3 regions of the Enterobacter sp. UNJFSC 003 genome follow, and region 1 is predicted to be linked to each of the others. Evidence: predicted binding sites of a transcription regulator. Region 1 holds the regulator's gene; each other region holds the start of a gene.
What was found. The regulator sigma-54, encoded in region 1, starts transcription at its own class of promoters, with help from an activator protein. The targets are predictions, from matches to a motif close to GTTGGCACANNTTTCGCTNT.
Positions count from the first base shown of each region.

Region 1 (6,172 bases):
TCAGATGCAGGACAACGGCAAACCGGTGAAAGGTCGCGCCTCGCATATGCACTATGAGCTGGCGAAGGATCTGGTGATCCTGACCGGTAATGCGTATCTGGAACAGCTCGACAGCAATATCACCGGCGATCGGATCACCTATCTGGTGAAAGAGCAAAAAATGCAGGCCTCCAGCGAGAAAGGAAGACGCGTCACCACCGTGCTTGTTCCTTCGCAGCTGCAGGATAAAGGCAAAAGCCAGGCCCCGGCACAGAAGAAGAGTAACTAATTCGTTATGGCAACATTAACTGCAAAAAATCTCGCGAAAGCCTACAAGGGTCGCCGTGTCGTAGAAGATGTCAGTCTGACCGTTAACTCCGGCGAAATTGTGGGTCTGCTTGGCCCGAACGGTGCGGGTAAAACCACCACCTTCTACATGGTCGTGGGCATTGTGTCGCGCGACGCAGGCAACATCATCATCGATGATGAAGACATCAGCCTGCTCCCGCTGCATGCGCGCGCACGTCGTGGTATCGGCTATTTGCCTCAGGAAGCGTCTATTTTCCGCCGACTCAGCGTTTTCGATAACCTGATGGCGGTTCTGCAAATTCGTGACGATCTGACCAGCGAACAGCGTCAGGATCGCGCCAATGAGCTGATGGAAGAGTTCCACATTGAACATCTTCGCGATAGCCTCGGTCAGGCATTATCCGGTGGTGAACGTCGACGTGTAGAAATTGCGCGTGCGCTGGCGGCCAATCCGAAATTTATCCTTCTGGATGAACCCTTTGCGGGCGTTGATCCCATCTCCGTTATCGACATTAAACGCATTATTGAGCACCTGCGCGACAGCGGGCTGGGCGTGTTGATCACTGACCACAACGTCCGTGAAACGCTGGCCGTATGTGAACGTGCCTATATCGTAAGTCAGGGCCATCTGATCGCTCACGGTACGCCGCAGCAAATCCTCGAAGATGAACATGTTAAGCGCGTGTACCTTGGGGAAGACTTCAGACTCTGATAGGGTAGAGGTAACGTAACGCCGAACCGGAGAAAAATGCTCTGAACATGAAGCAAGGTTTGCAATTAAGGCTCAGCCAACAATTGGCAATGACGCCGCAGTTACAGCAGGCAATCCGTCTGTTGCAACTGTCCACTTTAGAACTCCAGCAGGAGCTCCAGCAAGCGCTGGACAGCAATCCGCTGTTGGAGCAAACCGATCTTCATGAAGAGGTAGACACTCAGCAAACGCAGGACACTGAAACGCTCGACACCGCTGATGCGCTCGAACAAAAAGAGATGCCGGACGAGCTTCCGCTGGATGCCAGCTGGGATGAAATCTACACCGCCGGAACCCCTTCCGGAACGCGTGCAGACTACCAGGACGATGAGCTACCGGTTTATCAGGGTGAAACCACTCAGTCACTGCAGGATTACCTCATGTGGCAGGTGGAGCTCACCCCGTTCTCCGATACCGATCGTGCCATTGCGACGTCCATTGTCGATGCCGTTGATGACACCGGCTATTTGACCGTCACGCTGGACGATATTCTGGAAAGCATCGGCGATGAAGAGATCGAACTTGAAGAGATTGAAGCCGTTTTAAAGCGTATACAGCGCTTCGATCCGGTAGGCGTGGCGGCGAAAGATCTGCGGGACTGCCTGCTGATCCAACTTTCGCAATTCGACAAAGCAACGCCGTGGATCAATGAGGCCCGTCTCATCATCAGCGATCATCTGGATCTGTTGGCCAACCATGATTTCCGCACCCTGATGCGCGTCACGCGCCTGAAGGAAGACGTGCTGAAGGAAGCGGTTAACCTGATCCAGTCGCTCGATCCGCGCCCTGGTCAGTCGATCCAGACCAGCGAACCCGAGTATGTCATCCCTGATGTACTGGTCAGAAAGCACAATGACCGTTGGGTCGTTGAACTGAACTCAGACAGTATTCCTCGCCTGCAAATCAACCAGCAATACGCCTCCATGTGCACCAGCGCGCGTAACGACTCCGACAATCAATATATTCGAAGCAATCTGCAGGAAGCGCGATGGTTGATCAAAAGCCTTGAGAGCAGAAATGATACGCTACTCCGCGTCAGTCGCTGTATTGTCGAACAGCAGCAGGCCTTCTTTGAGCAAGGTGAAGAGTTTATGAAGCCGATGGTTCTGGCAGACATCGCCCAGGCCGTCGAGATGCACGAATCCACCATTTCTCGCGTGACGACGCAAAAGTATTTGCACAGTCCGCGCGGTATTTTTGAGCTTAAGTATTTCTTCTCCAGCCATGTGAATACTGAGGGTGGCGGCGAAGCCTCATCCACGGCAATCCGTGCCCTGGTGAAGAAGTTGATCGCCGCGGAGAACCCCGCGAAGCCACTGAGCGACAGTAAGTTAACCACCATGTTGTCCGACCAGGGTATTATGGTGGCACGTCGTACCGTTGCGAAGTATCGAGAGTCTTTATCCATTCCGCCGTCCAACCAGCGTAAACAGCTGGTCTGACACAACCGATAAGGAAGACACTATGCAGCTCAACATCACTGGACAAAATGTCGAGATTACTGAGGCTTTACGCGATTTCCTGAACACGAAATTCGCGAAACTCGAGCAGTATTTCGAAAGGATCAATCAGGTCTATATTGTGTTGAAAGTGGAGAAAGTGACTCATATCTCGGATGCAACCCTGCACGTTAACGGGGGTGAACTCCATGCTAGTGCGGAAGGGCAAGACATGTACGCGGCTATCGACGGCTTGATTGACAAGCTTGCGCGACAGCTTAATAAACATAAAGACAAACTGAAACAACACTAATTGTCCGGGCAGTTAACGGGTGCAGGAAGGCCTGTTGTGAAACACAACAGGCCATTTGTACAGTTAGCGCTTAGGTGAAATTATGATGAACAACGATTCCGCTCTTCAACTGAGCAATGTCCTTAACCAGGAATGTACCCGCAGTGGCGTTCACTGCCAGAGCAAGAAACGTGCGCTGGAGATCATCAGTGAACTGGCCGCAAAACAGCTGGGCCTGCCGCCACAGGTCGTATTCGAAGCCATTCTGACCCGTGAAAAAATGGGCAGTACCGGCATCGGCAACGGCATCGCGATCCCGCATGGCAAACTGGAAGAAGACACATTGCGTGCCGTCGGCGTGTTTGTGCAGCTTGAAACGCCTATCGCCTTCGATGCTATCGATAACCAGCCGGTCGACCTCCTCTTCGCGCTGCTGGTGCCTGCTGACCAGACGAAGACCCATCTGCATACGCTGTCACTGGTGGCAAAACGCCTTGCCGATAAAACCATTTGCCGTCGACTGCGTTCAGCCCAGAGTGATGAAGAACTTTATCAAATTATCACTGAAGCAGAAGGCATTCAGGATGATGCATAACCGGGAGATGGCCTTCACATCTGTTGTCCTGAGGAGAAACGGAACATGGTGCTGATGATCGTCAGTGGTCGTTCGGGGTCGGGAAAATCCGTCGCCCTGCGCGCACTGGAAGATATGGGTTTTTACTGCGTAGATAACCTGCCGGTGGTGTTGTTGCCCGATCTGGCGCGGACGCTTGCGGAAAGACAGATTTCTGCGGCCGTCAGCATCGACGTCCGTAACATGCCGGAATCACCTGAAATCTTTGAGCAGGCGATGAGCAATCTGCCTGATACCTTCTCGCCTCAGCTGCTGTTCCTTGACGCTGACCGCAATACGCTCATCCGTCGTTACAGTGACACCCGTCGTCTGCACCCGCTTTCCAGTAAGAACCTTTCACTGGAGAGCGCTATCGATGAAGAGAGTGATTTGCTGGAGCCGCTGCGTTCACGCGCGGATCTGATTGTCGACACCTCAGAGATGTCCGTTCACGAGCTGGCGGAGATGCTGCGTACCCGACTGCTGGGCAAACGCGAGCGAGAGCTGACAATGGTGTTTGAATCATTCGGCTTCAAGCACGGTATCCCTATCGATGCGGATTATGTTTTCGACGTGCGCTTCCTGCCTAACCCGCACTGGGATCCTAAACTGCGTCCAATGACCGGTCTGGATAAACCCGTTGCGGCGTTCCTCGACAGGCACACAGAAGTTCACAATTTTATCTACCAGACGCGAAGCTACCTTGAGCTATGGTTACCAATGCTGGAGACAAACAATCGTAGCTATCTGACGGTGGCGATTGGCTGTACCGGCGGTAAACATCGTTCGGTTTATATTGCCGAACAGCTGGCCGACTATTTCCGTTCACGCGGCAAGAACGTTCAGTCCCGTCATCGCACGCTGGAAAAACGTAAAACATGACCGTAAAACAGACTGTTGAGATCACCAATAAGCTGGGCATGCATGCACGCCCGGCGATGAAGCTGTTTGAGCTGATGCAGGGTTTCGATGCAGAAGTCCTGCTGCGTAACGATGAAGGCACCGAAGCGGAAGCCAACAGCGTGATAGCCCTGCTGATGCTGGACTCAGCCAAAGGCCGTCAAATTGAAGTCGAAGCGACCGGCCCTCAGGAAGAGGAAGCGCTGGCGGCGGTGGTTGCTCTGTTTAATGCCGGGTTTGACGAAGACTAACGTCCGCCACGTCGGCGGGTGGCGCTGCGCTTACCCGCCCTACATCAGATTGTTACGCTGCATAAAACCTTCTCCGCCCAACTGACGCATCTGGCGCATGATCCACGCCTGACGGCTTCGCACGTAGCCCGAGGGAGCATTGGCCTTAAAACGGATCGGATTAGGGAGTACAGCAGCTAACAGCGCGGCTTCGGACATACTCAGCCGGCTGGCGGGCTTATTAAAATAGCGCTGCGATGCAGCCTCGACGCCAAACACGCCGTCACCAAACTCCGCAATATTAAGATAAACGGTTAGAATGCGTTTTTTGCTCCAGACCGTTTCCATCCCCAGCGTCAATCCGGCTTCCAGCCCTTTTCGAACCCAGCTTCGGCCATCCCATAAAAACAGATTTTTTGCCGTCTGCTGCGATAGCGTCGACGCCCCTCGCACGCGATTTTCATGGCGCTCGTTATGGGCAAGTGCCTTCTCGATGGCTGTCACGTCAAATCCCCAGTGCTCCGGGAATTTCTGGTCTTCTGCCGCGATCACCGCCAACCCCATGAACGGCGAGATCTCATCCGCGCTCACCCAATTGGAGTGTGCGACATAGCCGAAATCGCCGATGAACCATGCTCCAATCTGACGTTCGACCATAACGGCCGAAAACGGCACCGGCAGAATACTGAATAAAGCGATTCCACCGCCCCAGAAGACGGCCAGCACGAGCACGACGCGCAGCAGGATGCGTTTTACCCACGCACCTGCACCGACTTTACGCCTCATTCACTGAGAACCAGCACGCGGTCCACCAGCTTTTCAATACCCGTGGCGGCCTCGGCAATATTTTGCGCCAGCATATACGCAGGCGTGGTGACAATTTTGTTGTCCTCATCCACCACAATGTCATCAACCGGACACGGTACGTGCTCGCCGCCCATCTCTTCGATGACTTCTGCGGTATCAATGTCGGTCCCAATGGTGAGACGCAGTGGGAAATCAAAAATTTTGGGCAACATCGCCGGCGCTATACAGATAAAGCCCTGCGGCTTACCCGCCGCATGCATTGCCAGAGACAGCGCTTTGAGATCCGCATCAACCTGGCATTCCGCGCCCTGTGAAGCAAAGTTGCTCAGATTTTTGGCCGCACCAAAGCCGCCCGGCACAATTAACGCATCAAGTTCTGAGGCATCAGCCTGTACCAGAGGATGGATATCCCCCCTGACAATGCGCGCGGCTTCAATCAGCACGTTACGGGTTTCGGCCATGGGTTCGCCGGTAAGATGATTTAATACATCCACCTGGTTTTTATCCGGCGCAAAGCAAACGACTTCCGCACCCTGTCGGGCCAGTGCCAGCAGTGTTAATACCGCTTCGTGTATCTCAGAGCCGTCATACACACCGCATCCGCTCAGAACGACACCCACTTTTTTCATCATCACGATCCTTCTTTGCAACTCGCTGAAGCACATTAATAATTCTGATTAAAACGCTATGCTTCACACATTTCACTGATTCCTGTAACAAATCATTTAAGATTTGCTATCTTAACTGCGTGCGGCCTAAATATTCAGGCGGCGTCCATGCGAAAACAACACAAAAAATCAGGCGCAGCCACGATTTCCCTGGTGTTGGCGCAGTATTCGCGCACCCCGGTTT
Region 1 is NZ_JBAKHK010000006.1:148,555-154,726, forward strand. It holds gene lptA (lipopolysaccharide ABC transporter substrate-binding protein LptA) at 1-268, shown strand, start outside; gene lptB (LPS export ABC transporter ATP-binding protein) at 275-1,000, shown strand; gene rpoN (RNA polymerase factor sigma-54) at 1,048-2,481, shown strand; gene hpf (ribosome hibernation promoting factor) at 2,504-2,791, shown strand; gene ptsN (PTS IIA-like nitrogen regulatory protein PtsN) at 2,874-3,365, shown strand; gene rapZ (RNase adapter RapZ) at 3,411-4,265, shown strand; gene npr (PTS phosphocarrier protein NPr) at 4,262-4,534, shown strand; gene mtgA (monofunctional biosynthetic peptidoglycan transglycosylase) at 4,574-5,299, opposite strand; gene elbB (isoprenoid biosynthesis glyoxalase ElbB) at 5,296-5,949, opposite strand.

Region 2 (6,172 bases), on a different contig from region 1:
CCCGCCGCCAGCGTCATCAGACTACCGAGCGCCCCGCCAATTCCGGCGATCCAGCCGCTCAGGGTTTTATGAAAAGCGCAGAGCCACGCCAAAATCGCAGCGGCGACAAAATACGCCACCGCGCTGTTAATCAGAGTGATTGCGTTCATTTCGCCCCCTCATTAAGCGCCTGCAGAAGCGACAGATCGCCAAAATCGCTGTTGATGGTCAGCTCGCGCTTACGCTTGCTGGTGCGGGCGATATCGCGAATGTTGACCAGAATCAGCGCCTTGGTTGGACAGGTGCGTACGCAGGCCGGGCCTTGCTCATCAAAGCTGCACAGGTCGCACTTCACGGCCACCGCGCGCACGCCCGGCACCCAGTCGAGCAGCGAGCTTACGCGTGCCGGTGCAGGAGGGGCTGAGGGGGCTTTCGGGGTATTGGCGTTCGCCGGAATATGCAGCGGACGGCTGCCGGAAAACTCAATGGCGCCAAACGGGCAGGCAATGCCGCACAGCTTGCAGCTTACGCACAGGCTTTCGTTCAGCTGTACGGCGCCATCGATGCGGGTGATGGCGTTAACAGGGCAGACGCCTGCGCACGGCGCGTCTTCACAGTGGTGGCAGAGCTGCGGGGCAGACTCTTTTTCATTACGCATGACGCGCAGGCGCGGCATGGACTGCAGCCCGTGCAGGCGGTGCGTTTCCGAACACGCCGCTTCACAGGTTCGACAGCCAATACAGACCGTCGAATCGGCAATTACAAAACGGTTCACCGGGTCATCCTCGGGTGATGGTCATTTTTGACGAAAAACTGTCTTTTCGACACTTCTCGACACGTGGTTGTCAGGCAACGTTTGCAGACGCATTTCTGTCCAACAGCTGTTTCAGGTTCACCGGCAGATCGTGCTCAACGGCGGCGTACAGACCGTTATAAACAGGCGCAATTTTTTCCAGATAATGCTCCAGCACCTGCTGGCGATCGCGGTTGCTGACGTGCCCATCAACCATGCCGTCGGCCATCAGCTGCGCCTGCGCAATACGTTGTTTTTCGCCTTCTTTTGTCTCGACGTAATACTCGATGGTATGGCTGTTGAAGGTATCCGCCAGGGTGACGAAAATCGTGAAGTGGCCGAAGAGAACGAAACGCATATCCCCCTGCGCCGCACAGCTCATGGCGTGATGAAGACGGGCTTTCGACAACGTAATGCCCTGAACCAGAGAGTTGCAGTAGTGGTGCCACTGATCCTGTAGCTGCTGATGACGCTGCGCGATGTAGTCCGCTTTTTCGCTGATTTCCCAAATAGTCATAAAAGGTATCCGGTTAATGGAGATAGCGGCTGTTAAGCAGATTTCATGCCAATTTTTAACACGCTGAATTAATTGATTTTTATAGTGAAGTACACTGTCAATACGCGGGTGTCGACGTGTCATTTCGACAGCGTTGACATCGTCACGCCTTAACAAAAATCAAGCTGGCATTGTTATTGCATTGAAGGGGCAATTCATTGAGGAGACGTCATGCACGAAATCACCCTCTGCCAGCGGGCTTTGGAACTCATCGAACAGCAGGCAGTGCAGAACCATGCAAAACGCGTAACCGGCGTCTGGCTAAAGGTCGGCGCATTTTCCTGCGTCGAGACCAGCGCCCTCACCTTTTGTTTTGAGCTGGTGTGTCGCGGCACGCTGGCGGAAGGCTGTGAACTTCATATTGAAGAGCAGCGGGCAGAGTGCTGGTGCGAACAGTGCCAGGCGTACGTCACCCTGCTTTCATCGAAGGTTCAGCGCTGCCCGCAGTGCCAGAGCGCCGGGGTGCGCATCGTGGCGGATGACGGCATGCAGATCCAACGCCTCGAAATCGAGAAGGAGTAAAGTATGTGCAGTACCTGCGGTTGCGCTGAAGGCAACCTGTATATAGAAGGAGATGAACACCGTCCTCACTCCGCGTTTCGCTCCGCGCCCTTTTCACCCGCGCCCCGCCCTGCAGCGGCGCTGACCGGCGTCAGCTTCGCGCCGCAGCGATCGGATGCAGGCGATCTGCATTACGGCCACGGCGCAGCGGGGGCACACGCGCCGGGGATCGGCCAGCGACAGATGCTGGAGGTCGAAATCAACGTGCTGGATAAAAATAATCGGCTTGCCGCCCGCAACCGCGCACGCTTTGCGACCCGCAAACAGCTGGTGCTGAATTTGGTTTCCAGCCCCGGCTCTGGCAAAACCACGTTGTTGACGGAAACGCTGAAACGTCTGAATGGCCGCGTCTCCTGTGCGGTGATCGAAGGCGATCAGCAAACGGTGAACGATGCGGCGCGGATCCGCGAAACCGGCACCCCGGCTATTCAGGTGAATACCGGCAAAGGCTGCCATCTGGATGCGCAGATGATTGCCGATGCCGCTCCGCGCCTGCCGCTGGCGGATAACGGCATTCTGTTTATTGAGAACGTGGGCAACCTGGTCTGCCCGGCCAGCTTTGACCTCGGTGAACGGCATAAGGTGGCCGTGCTCTCGGTGACCGAAGGGGAAGACAAGCCGCTGAAGTATCCGCATATGTTTGCCGCCGCCTCGCTGATGCTGCTCAATAAGGTCGATCTGCTGCCGTATCTAAACTTCGACGTCGACAAATGCCTGGCCTACGCCCGCGAAGTCAACCCGGAGATTGCGATCCTGCAGGTGTCCGCCACGCGCGGCGACGGCATGGAAAGCTGGTTGAGCTGGCTGGAGAGCGAACGATGTGCATAGGCGTCCCCGCACAAATTCATTCCATCGACGGGAATCAGGCCAAAGTGGAGGTCTGCGGCATTCTGCGCGATGTCGACCTGACGCTGGTCGGCAGCACGGATGAAGCCGGTGCCTCGCGCCTGGGCCAGTGGGTGCTGGTACACGTGGGCTTTGCCATGAGCGTGATTAACGAAGCTGAAGCCCGCGACACGCTGGATGCCCTGCAAAACATGTTCGACGTGGAGCCTGACGTGGGCGCTCTGCTGTACGGCGAGGAGCGGTAAATGATGCGTTACGTCGATGAATATCGTGCCCCTGAACAGGTGATGCAGCTTATCGATCGTCTGAAAGCGCGGGCAACGCTGCTGGACTACACGGCGCAAAAACCGCTGCGGATCATGGAAGTGTGCGGCGGGCATACGCACGCCATCTTCAAATTTGGCCTCGACCAGCTGCTGCCGGGTAACATCGAGTTTATCCATGGCCCCGGCTGCCCGGTCTGCGTTCTGCCGATGGGCCGCATCGACAGCTGTATCGAGATCGCCAGCCACCCGGACGTCATTTTCTGTACCTTTGGCGATGCGATGCGCGTGCTGGGGAAAACGGGCTCGCTGTTGCAGGCCAAAGCCCGCGGCGCGGACGTCCGGATCCTTTACTCGCCGATGGACGCCCTGAAGCTGGCGACGGACAACCCTACCCGTAAGGTCGTCTTTTTCGGGCTGGGATTTGAAACCACCATGCCCGCCACGGCCGTCACGCTACAGCAGGCTAAAGCCCGCAACATCGATAACTTTTTCTTTTTCTGCCAACACATTACGCTCATCCCAACGTTACGCAGCCTGCTGGACGAGCCGGACAACGGCATTGACGCGTTCCTGGCACCGGGGCACGTCAGCATGGTGATTGGTACCGAAGCCTACGGGTTTATCGCCAGTGACTACCATCGGCCCTTAGTGGTGGCTGGTTTCGAACCTCTTGATCTACTGCAAGGCGTAACCATGCTGGTTGAGCAGAAAATAGCAGGCCTGAGCGCGGTGGAAAATCAGTACCGCCGCGTGGTGCCAGACATCGGTAATCTTTATGCCCAGCAGGCTATCGCCGACGTGTTTAGCGTAGAGGGCGATAGCGAATGGCGCGGCCTGGGGTTGATTGCCGAATCCGGCGTGCGGCTCACGCCAGACTATCGTTCATTCGACGCCGAAACGCATTTCCGCCCGCAGCCGCAGCAGGTGTGTGACGATCCCCGCGCCCGCTGCGGCGACGTGCTCACCGGAAAATGTAAACCTCATCATTGCCCGTTATTTGGCAACACCTGTAACCCGCAAACGGCGTTTGGCGCGCTGATGGTCTCCTCTGAAGGAGCGTGCGCCGCGTGGTATCAGTATCGCAATCAGGAGAGTGAAGTATGAACAGGGTCGACATGGCGCACGGCAGCGGCGGACAGGCGATGCAACAGCTGATTACTCAGCTGTTTGTGGAAGCCTTTAACAACCCCTGGCTGGCCGAGCAGGAGGACCAGGCGCGTATCGATCTCTCCACGCTGACTGCCCAAGGGGACAGGCTGGCCTTTTCCACCGACAGCTATGTCATTGACCCGCTGTTCTTCCCGGGCGGAGATATCGGCAAGCTGGCCGTTTGCGGTACGGCAAACGATGTGGCCGTCAGCGGCGCGATTCCCCGGTATCTCTCCTGCGGCTTTATCCTGGAAGAGGGGTTACCGATGGAGACGCTTGCCGCCGTGGTCAGCAGCATGGCCCTGACCTCGCGCGAGGCGGGTATTGCTATCGTCACCGGCGATACCAAAGTAGTACAGCGCGGTGCAGCCGATAAACTGTTTATCAATACCGCAGGAATGGGGGCTATCCCTGCCGACATTCACTGGGGTGCTCAACGGCTTGCGGTAGGCGATGTGTTGTTGGTTAGCGGCACGCTGGGCTGCCACGGGGCGACCATTCTGAACCTGCGCGAAGGGCTGGGGCTGGACGGAGAACTGTGCAGCGACTGCGCTGTCCTGACGCCGCTAATCCAGACGCTGCGCACCCTGCCCGGCGTCAAGGCCCTGCGCGATGCAACCCGCGGCGGCGTGAATGCCGTCGTGCATGAATTCGCGGCACGCTGCGGCTACGGTATTGAACTGACCGAGCGCGGTCTACCGGTCAAACCCGCCGTTCGCGGACTTTGCGAGCTATTGGGTCTCGATCCGCTAAACTTTGCTAACGAAGGCAAACTGGTGATCGGCGTTGAACGCGCGGCCGCCGAATCCGTTCTGGAACAGCTCCGCGCCCATCCCTTAGGGAAAGAGGCCGCCATTATCGGTGAAGTGGTTGAGCGCAAAGGGGTGCGTCTCACCGGGCTTTACGGCGTGAAACGCACGCTGGATCTGCCGCATGCCGAACCCTTACCCCGTATTTGCTAGAACCGCGACAAAAGCGGTCAGCACTGAATTTTATTTGCCCGTTTCTACTGGAAAGCAATGATGCCGTATACACCGATGAGCAATCTTGGACAGCAGGGTCTGTTTGACATCACGCGTACCCTCTTACAGCAGCCCGATCTCGGCTCGCTGAGCGATGCCCTGACGCGGCTGGTCAGGCAGTCCGCGCTGGCGGACAGCGCCGCGATTGTGCTGTGGCATAGCGGAACCCACCGGGCGAGCTATTACTCAACGCGTGATAACGGCAAAGTCTTCGAGTATGAAGATGAAACCTGTCTGGCGCATGGTCCGGTACGCCGTATTCTCTCTCGCCCGGAGGCGCTGCACTGTCGCTTTGATGAGTTCTGCCAGGCCTGGCCGATGCTGGCAGAGAGCAACCTCTATCAGCCCTTCGGCCATTACTGCATGCTGCCGCTAGCGGCGGAAGGTCATATTTTTGGCGGCTGCGAGTTTATCCGCACCCAGGATCGGTCCTGGACGGAGGCGGAATATGAACGTCTCCACACCTTTACCCAGATTGTGGGCGTCGTGGCGGAACAGATCCAAAGCCGCGTCACCAATAATATTGATTACGACCTGCTGAGCCGTGAGCGCGATAACTTCCGCATTCTGGTCGCCATCACGAATGCCGTGCTCTCGCGCCTCGACATGGACGAACTGGTCAGCGAAGTCTCGAAAGAGATCCATCACTATTTCAAAATCGATGCCATCAGCATTGCGCTGCGCGGGAACCGTAAGGGCAAGCTAAATATCTACTCCACGCATTATCTCGACGAGGCTAACCCGGCCCATGAGCAGAGCGAAGTAGACGAAGCGGGCACCCTTTCCGAGCGGGTGTTTAAAAGTAAAGAGATCCTGCTGCTCAATATTAACGAGCAGGATCCGGTGGCGCCGTACGAGCGAATGTTGTTCAACACCTGGGGCAACAAAATTCAAACGCTGTGCCTGCTGCCGCTGATGTCGGGCAACACCATGCTGGGCGTGCTTAAGCTGGCGCAGTGCGATGAGGGCGTATTCACGACCGCCAACCTGAAGCTGCTGC
Region 2 is NZ_JBAKHK010000010.1:69,555-75,726, reverse strand. It holds gene hycC (formate hydrogenlyase subunit 3) at 1-149, opposite strand, end outside; gene V5P19_RS18835 (4Fe-4S dicluster domain-containing protein) at 146-754, opposite strand; gene hycA (formate hydrogenlyase regulator HycA) at 825-1,289, opposite strand; gene hypA (hydrogenase maturation nickel metallochaperone HypA) at 1,500-1,850, shown strand; gene hypB (hydrogenase nickel incorporation protein HypB) at 1,854-2,717, shown strand; gene V5P19_RS18815 (HypC/HybG/HupF family hydrogenase formation chaperone) at 2,708-2,980, shown strand; gene hypD (hydrogenase formation protein HypD) at 2,984-4,105, shown strand; gene hypE (hydrogenase expression/formation protein HypE) at 4,102-5,112, shown strand; gene flhA (formate hydrogenlyase transcriptional activator FlhA) at 5,173-6,172, shown strand, end outside.
Region 2: the regulator sigma-54 is predicted to act here: its motif matches at 1,453-1,472, upstream of hypA (hydrogenase maturation nickel metallochaperone HypA).

Region 3 (6,172 bases), on a different contig from region 1:
AACTGCGGGCGATGGATAATCCCAGGCCGGTGCCGCCTTCGCGTCCGCTCACCATCGGGTAGAACAGGGTGTCCTGTAAATTGGACGGGATCCCTGGCCCGTTATCCTCTACGTCGATGCGTGCCGCCAGACGGTAGCGTACGCCGTGGAGCGTGAGCTGGAACGCGGTGCGGGTGCGCAGAACGATTTCCCCGCCTTCTGGCCCCAGCGCCTGCAGCGCATTACGTACAATATTCAGCAGAACCTGTTCAATTTGGTCCGGGTCATGAGCCAGTTCCGGCAGGCTAGGGTCATAATCACGCACCAGCGTGACGTTATCCGGCAGCTCCATCGAAACGAGTTTCACCACCCGTTCAGCAACCTTATGAATGCTTTCTGAAACATGCATGCCGGGCTGTTGTGGCCCGAGCAAACGGTCAACCAGATTACGAAGGCGGTCTGCCTGCTCAATAATGACGTTGGTATATTCCGCCAGGGCAGGATCGGGCAGCGCTTTCGTTAATAGCTGTGCCGCCCCGCGTAACCCGCCCAATGGGTTTTTGATTTCATGGGCCAGACCTCGCACCAGGTCTCGCGCTGCAATTTGCTGTGCATGCTGGAGCTGCTCCTGGCTAAGTCGACGCTGATTGTCCATCGGTGCCATTTCGAGCAGGATAAGCCCCTCAGGCAGACGCTGTGCGGTGAGCGACAGAATATGCGAGCGACCGTCGATGACCAGCGTCACTTCGTTATCGGTGAACCCCTGACCGGCCTGCAAACTCTCCTGCATCAGACCAATGTTCAGCGAAAAATAGCTCAGTAATTCTGGAAGTGGGGTACCAAACAGTTTGCGTGCGCTCTGGGCGAGCAGCTGTTGCGCCGCCGGGTTGGCGTAGTGTACGGCCAGCTCGTCGTCGACCAGCAAGATGCTGTTAATTAAAGAATTGAGGATCTGCCCAGCATCGGGCAGCGTGCCAGTTGCCATTCAGCAGTCTCCTGGAGTTGTTTGCACTAATTTAGTGCAGTATAGCTTTTTTGCGGTAAAAAGCCCGTGAGATCAGGTTGTTGGTGGTCAAAAAAGCCCATCCGAAGATGGGCTGAAAGTTTCCACGGCAACAACTAAAAAACTGCTTACGGGTCGCGCGTAAAAGGTCGCGCGAAACCCGTTAAAACTTAAACGCTGTAGTACAGTTCGAATTCAACCGGGTGTGGCGTCATACGCACGCGGTCGTTCTCTTCAATACGCAGCGCGATGTAAGCATCGATAGCTTCATCGGTGAACACGCCGCCTGCGGTCAGGAACTCGCGGTCAGCGTCCAGCGCGTTCAGTGCTTCTTCCAGAGAGCCTGCAACCTGTGGGATCTCTTTCGCTTCTTCTGGCGGCAGATCGTACAGGTTTTTGTCCATGGCTTCGCCTGGGTGGATCTTGTTCTTGATACCGTCCAGACCTGCCATCAGCAGTGCTGCGAAGCACAGGTATGGGTTAGCTGCTGGGTCAGGGAAGCGCACTTCGATACGACGTGCTTTTGGAGACGCAACTACCGGGATACGGATAGAAGCAGAACGGTTACGGGCAGAGTACGCCAGCATTACTGGTGCTTCGTAGCCTGGGACCAGACGCTTGTAGGAGTTGGTGGTTGGGTTCGCCAGGGCGTTGATCGCTTTAGCGTGTTTGATAACACCACCGATGTAGTGCAGCGCCTGCTCAGACAGACCCGCATATTTGTCGCCAGAGAACAGGTTGGTACCGTTCTTGGACAGAGACATGTGGCAGTGCATACCGGAACCGTTGTCACCAAACATTGGTTTTGGCATGAAGGTCGCGGTTTTACCGAAACGGTGCGCAACGTTGTGAACAACGTATTTGTAGATCTGAATCTCATCCGCTTTTTTGGTCATGGTGTTAAAGCGGGTAGCGATTTCGTTCTGGCCAGCGGTTGCAACTTCGTGGTGATGCGCTTCAACAACCAGACCCATCTCTTCCATGATCAGACACATGGTAGAACGGATGTCCTGTGAAGAATCGACCGGAGGAACCGGGAAGTAACCGCCTTTCACGCCTGGACGGTGACCTTTGTTACCACCTTCGTATTTGGTGGAAGAGTTCCATGCGCCTTCGATGTCATCGATAGCAACGTGAGAACCTGAAATTGACGCGCCGAAACGAATGTCGTCGAACAGGAAGAACTCTGGTTCTGGCCCGAACAGAACGGTGTCTGCAATGCCGGTAGAACGCAGATACTCTTCAGCGCGTTTAGCAATGGAGCGTGGGTCGCGGTCGTAACCCTGCAGCGTGCCTGGCTCGAGGATATCGCAACGGATGATCAAAGTAGGCTCTTCGAAGAACGGGTCAATGAGCGCAGTGGTCGCGTCCGGCATCAGAACCATGTCGGATTCGTTAATGCCTTTCCAGCCACCAATGGAGGAGCCGTCAAACATTTTGCCTTCTTCAAAGAATTCGGCGTTTACCTGATGAGCAGGAATTGTGACGTGCTGTTCTTTACCTTTGGTATCAGTGAAGCGCAGATCAACAAACTTCACTTCATGTTCGTTCAGCATCGTCAAAACGTGTTCAGCGGACATACTTAACTCTCCAGATTGGTCATTGTCGTCGTGGTAACGAGGTCTTCAAATTCTGCTTTGGCCTGGCTGCGTGCCATTTTTTTGCCGTATTTTTATAAAGCGAAATCTGTGCCAACTTTTAAAACACCCCAAAAAGGCGTTATCATGCGCACCATAGTGCAAAAGGGCTGCACCACGATGGTCATGTTGCACCAGTATAGTGCTTCAATGTGAACATTGAGCACCATATTGGTGCAATTTACGTTAAAGTGCCCTTTTACCGCTCCGTGAAAGCGATCACAAAGCATCCCTGCAATACTTGTTTGCGGGAGATCTTTGTGATCCTGTTTTGTAGTGCGATTAATCCGTGTACAATAACGCGCTATTTCTAAATGCCTGAGGCAAAGTTGTGATCGAAAATTTGCGTAACATCGCCATCATCGCGCACGTCGACCATGGTAAAACTACCCTGGTTGATAAGCTGCTGCAGCAATCCGGTACGTTCGACTCTCGTGCCGAAACTCAAGAACGCGTGATGGACTCCAACGATTTGGAGAAAGAACGTGGGATTACCATCCTCGCGAAAAATACCGCGATTAAATGGAATGACTACCGTATCAACATCGTTGATACCCCGGGGCACGCCGACTTCGGTGGTGAAGTTGAACGTGTAATGTCCATGGTAGACTCCGTTCTGCTGGTCGTTGACGCAATGGATGGCCCAATGCCGCAGACGCGCTTCGTGACCAAAAAGGCGTTCGCCCATGGTCTGAAGCCAATCGTTGTTATTAACAAAGTTGACCGTCCTGGCGCGCGTCCGGACTGGGTTGTTGACCAGGTATTCGACCTGTTCGTTAACCTCGACGCGACCGACGAGCAGCTGGACTTCCCTATCGTTTACGCTTCTGCGTTGAACGGTATTGCAGGTCTGGACCACGAAGACATGGCTGACGATATGACCCCGCTGTACCAGGCGATTGTTGACCGTGTTCCTGCACCAAACGTTGATCTCGACGGCACCCTGCAGATGCAGATCTCTCAGCTCGATTACAACAACTATGTTGGTGTAATCGGCATTGGTCGTATCAAGCGCGGTAAAGTTAAGCCTAACCAGCAGGTCACTATCATCGATAGCGAAGGCAAAACCCGTAACGGTAAAGTGGGTAAAGTACTGACTCACCTGGGCCTTGAGCGTATCGAAAGCGACATTGCTGAAGCTGGCGACATCATTGCAATCACCGGTCTGGGTGAGCTGAACATCTCCGATACCATCTGCGATCCGCAGGCGGTTGAAGCGCTGCCAGCCCTGTCCGTTGATGAACCAACTGTAACCATGTTCTTCAACGTCAACACCTCTCCGTTCTGTGGTAAAGAAGGTAAATACGTTACCTCTCGTCAGATCCTTGATCGCCTGAACAAAGAGCTGGTGCATAACGTTGCACTGCGCGTTGAAGAAACGCCAGACGCTGATGCATTCCGCGTTTCCGGTCGTGGTGAGCTGCACCTGTCAGTTCTGATCGAAAACATGCGTCGTGAAGGTTTCGAGATGGCGGTTTCCCGTCCTAAAGTTATCTTCCGCGAAATCGACGGCCGTAAGCAAGAGCCGTTCGAAAACGTCACGCTGGACGTTGAGGAGCAGCATCAGGGGTCTGTCATGCAGGCTCTGGGTGAGCGTAAAGGCGACCTGAAAAACATGAATCCAGATGGCAAAGGCCGCGTACGTCTCGACTACGTGATCCCAAGCCGTGGCCTGATCGGCTTCCGTTCTGAGTTCATGACCATGACCTCCGGTACGGGTCTGCTGTACTCCACCTTCAGCCACTACGACGACGTTCGTCCGGGCGAAGTGGGCCAGCGTAACAACGGCGTTCTGATCTCCAACGGTCAGGGCAAAGCGGTTGCGTTTGCACTGTTCAGCCTGCAGGACCGCGGTAAGCTGTTCCTGGGTCACGGTGCAGAAGTTTACGAAGGCCAGATCATCGGTATTCACAGCCGTTCTAACGACCTGACTGTAAACTGTCTGACCGGTAAGAAACTGACCAACATGCGTGCGTCTGGTACTGACGAAGCAACGGTTCTGGTTCCACCGATCAAGATGACTCTGGAGCAAGCTCTGGAATTCATCGATGATGACGAACTGGTAGAAGTGACTCCACAGTCTATTCGTATCCGTAAACGTCACCTGACCGAGAACGATCGTAAACGCGCTATGCGTGGTCCAAAAGAAGACTAATTTAGTCTCTTTTAGATAAACAAAAAGCCGCTGATTTTTAGCGGCTTTTTTTATGCCTGTCAGGGAGTCGCTGATGCCCTTGTGGGAGGAGTAACAACAGCCGAATACCCCGTCTCTTTTTTCCGTTTGCCAATCTCCTCAATGATACTCGCGAAACGCGCTTCGTTGAGTTTATAAAAGAGTCCCATGATGATGGCGGCAACTATCGCCAGTCCGCAGGGCCAGAGAAAAATGAGCTGGCGTAATCCCAGCAGCGTGCCTGCGCTCTGCACAGCGTGAGGAATATACCCAATCTGAGTCAGCATAATACCAGGCAGGAACCCCGCGAGGGCGGCGGAGATTTTGCGTGAAAATGTGTACCCCGTGTAAACCGACCCTTCTGTGCGAATACCTGTTTTCCACTCACCATAATCAACGGTGTCGGGTACCAGTGCCCAGTTCAGACTGTTCACAAACGCCGTACCAAAAAAGGCCATGCAAGAAAAAAGCACAAACAGCAAAGAGTTGGTTCCCCACAGGAAGTTCATTACATCTCCCACGGCCCATAATGCTAATCCACCAAGATAGACCGGTTTTTTGCCAAAACGCTTAACTGCGCCAGGCACCAGAAACACGCCGACCAGAATACAGCCCATACTGAAAAACCCCATCCACGACAGCAGTTGCAGATCGTTCAGCACGTACTGGGTGTAATAGACCTGAACCGCTAGCTTGATGTTAAAAGCGGCAAGGGTGCAGAGGTTGGCGATGCATAAAACCAGCAGAGGAGGGTTATGAAAGATGGCGCAGAAAGACTTCATGATGCCGGGCTTATGATGATCGGGCGTAATCTCCAGGTAACGTTCTTTCACGCCGCAGTAGCACCACCACATGCAACACAGCCCACCGGTGACAAACACCAGAGCCGCAACCAGATAGCCAAGTGAGGGCTGGCTAACGAACAGTGCCTGAATGGGCATAAACCCGACGGTGCAAAGCAGCAGGCCGACCGTGGCGCCGCCCTGACGCCACGCTGCAAGCTGGGCGCGCTCATTAGGATTTTTCGTCATCGCTGGAACCATCGCGCCGTAGGAGCAATTCATCAGGCTATAACAGAGACCAAACATCATGAAGAGTACGGTGGCGATGGCCGTTTTCACCGTCAGGCTATAATCATTGGCCATAAATTGCGCCGTGGTGACCAGGGCAACAGGGACAGAAGCATAGAGAATAAACGGCCTGAATTTTCCTCTCGCGCCGATATTTCGCCGTGAGTCCAGCAGCACGCCGGTCAGCATGTCGGTAAACGCGGTAAAGAACTTTGCGACCAGAAAAATGATGCCACCGTAAAAAGCGGGCATACCCAGTTCATCAGTGTAAAACTTCAGCAGATACAGCGTGCCGATGCAAAGCATCAGG
Region 3 is NZ_JBAKHK010000011.1:92,127-98,298, reverse strand. It holds gene glnL (nitrogen regulation protein NR(II)) at 1-964, opposite strand, end outside; gene glnA (glutamate--ammonia ligase) at 1,153-2,562, opposite strand; gene typA (ribosome-dependent GTPase TypA) at 2,951-4,774, shown strand; gene V5P19_RS19450 (MFS transporter) at 4,834-6,172, opposite strand, start outside.
Region 3: the regulator sigma-54 is predicted to act here: its motif matches at 2,659-2,678, upstream of glnA (glutamate--ammonia ligase).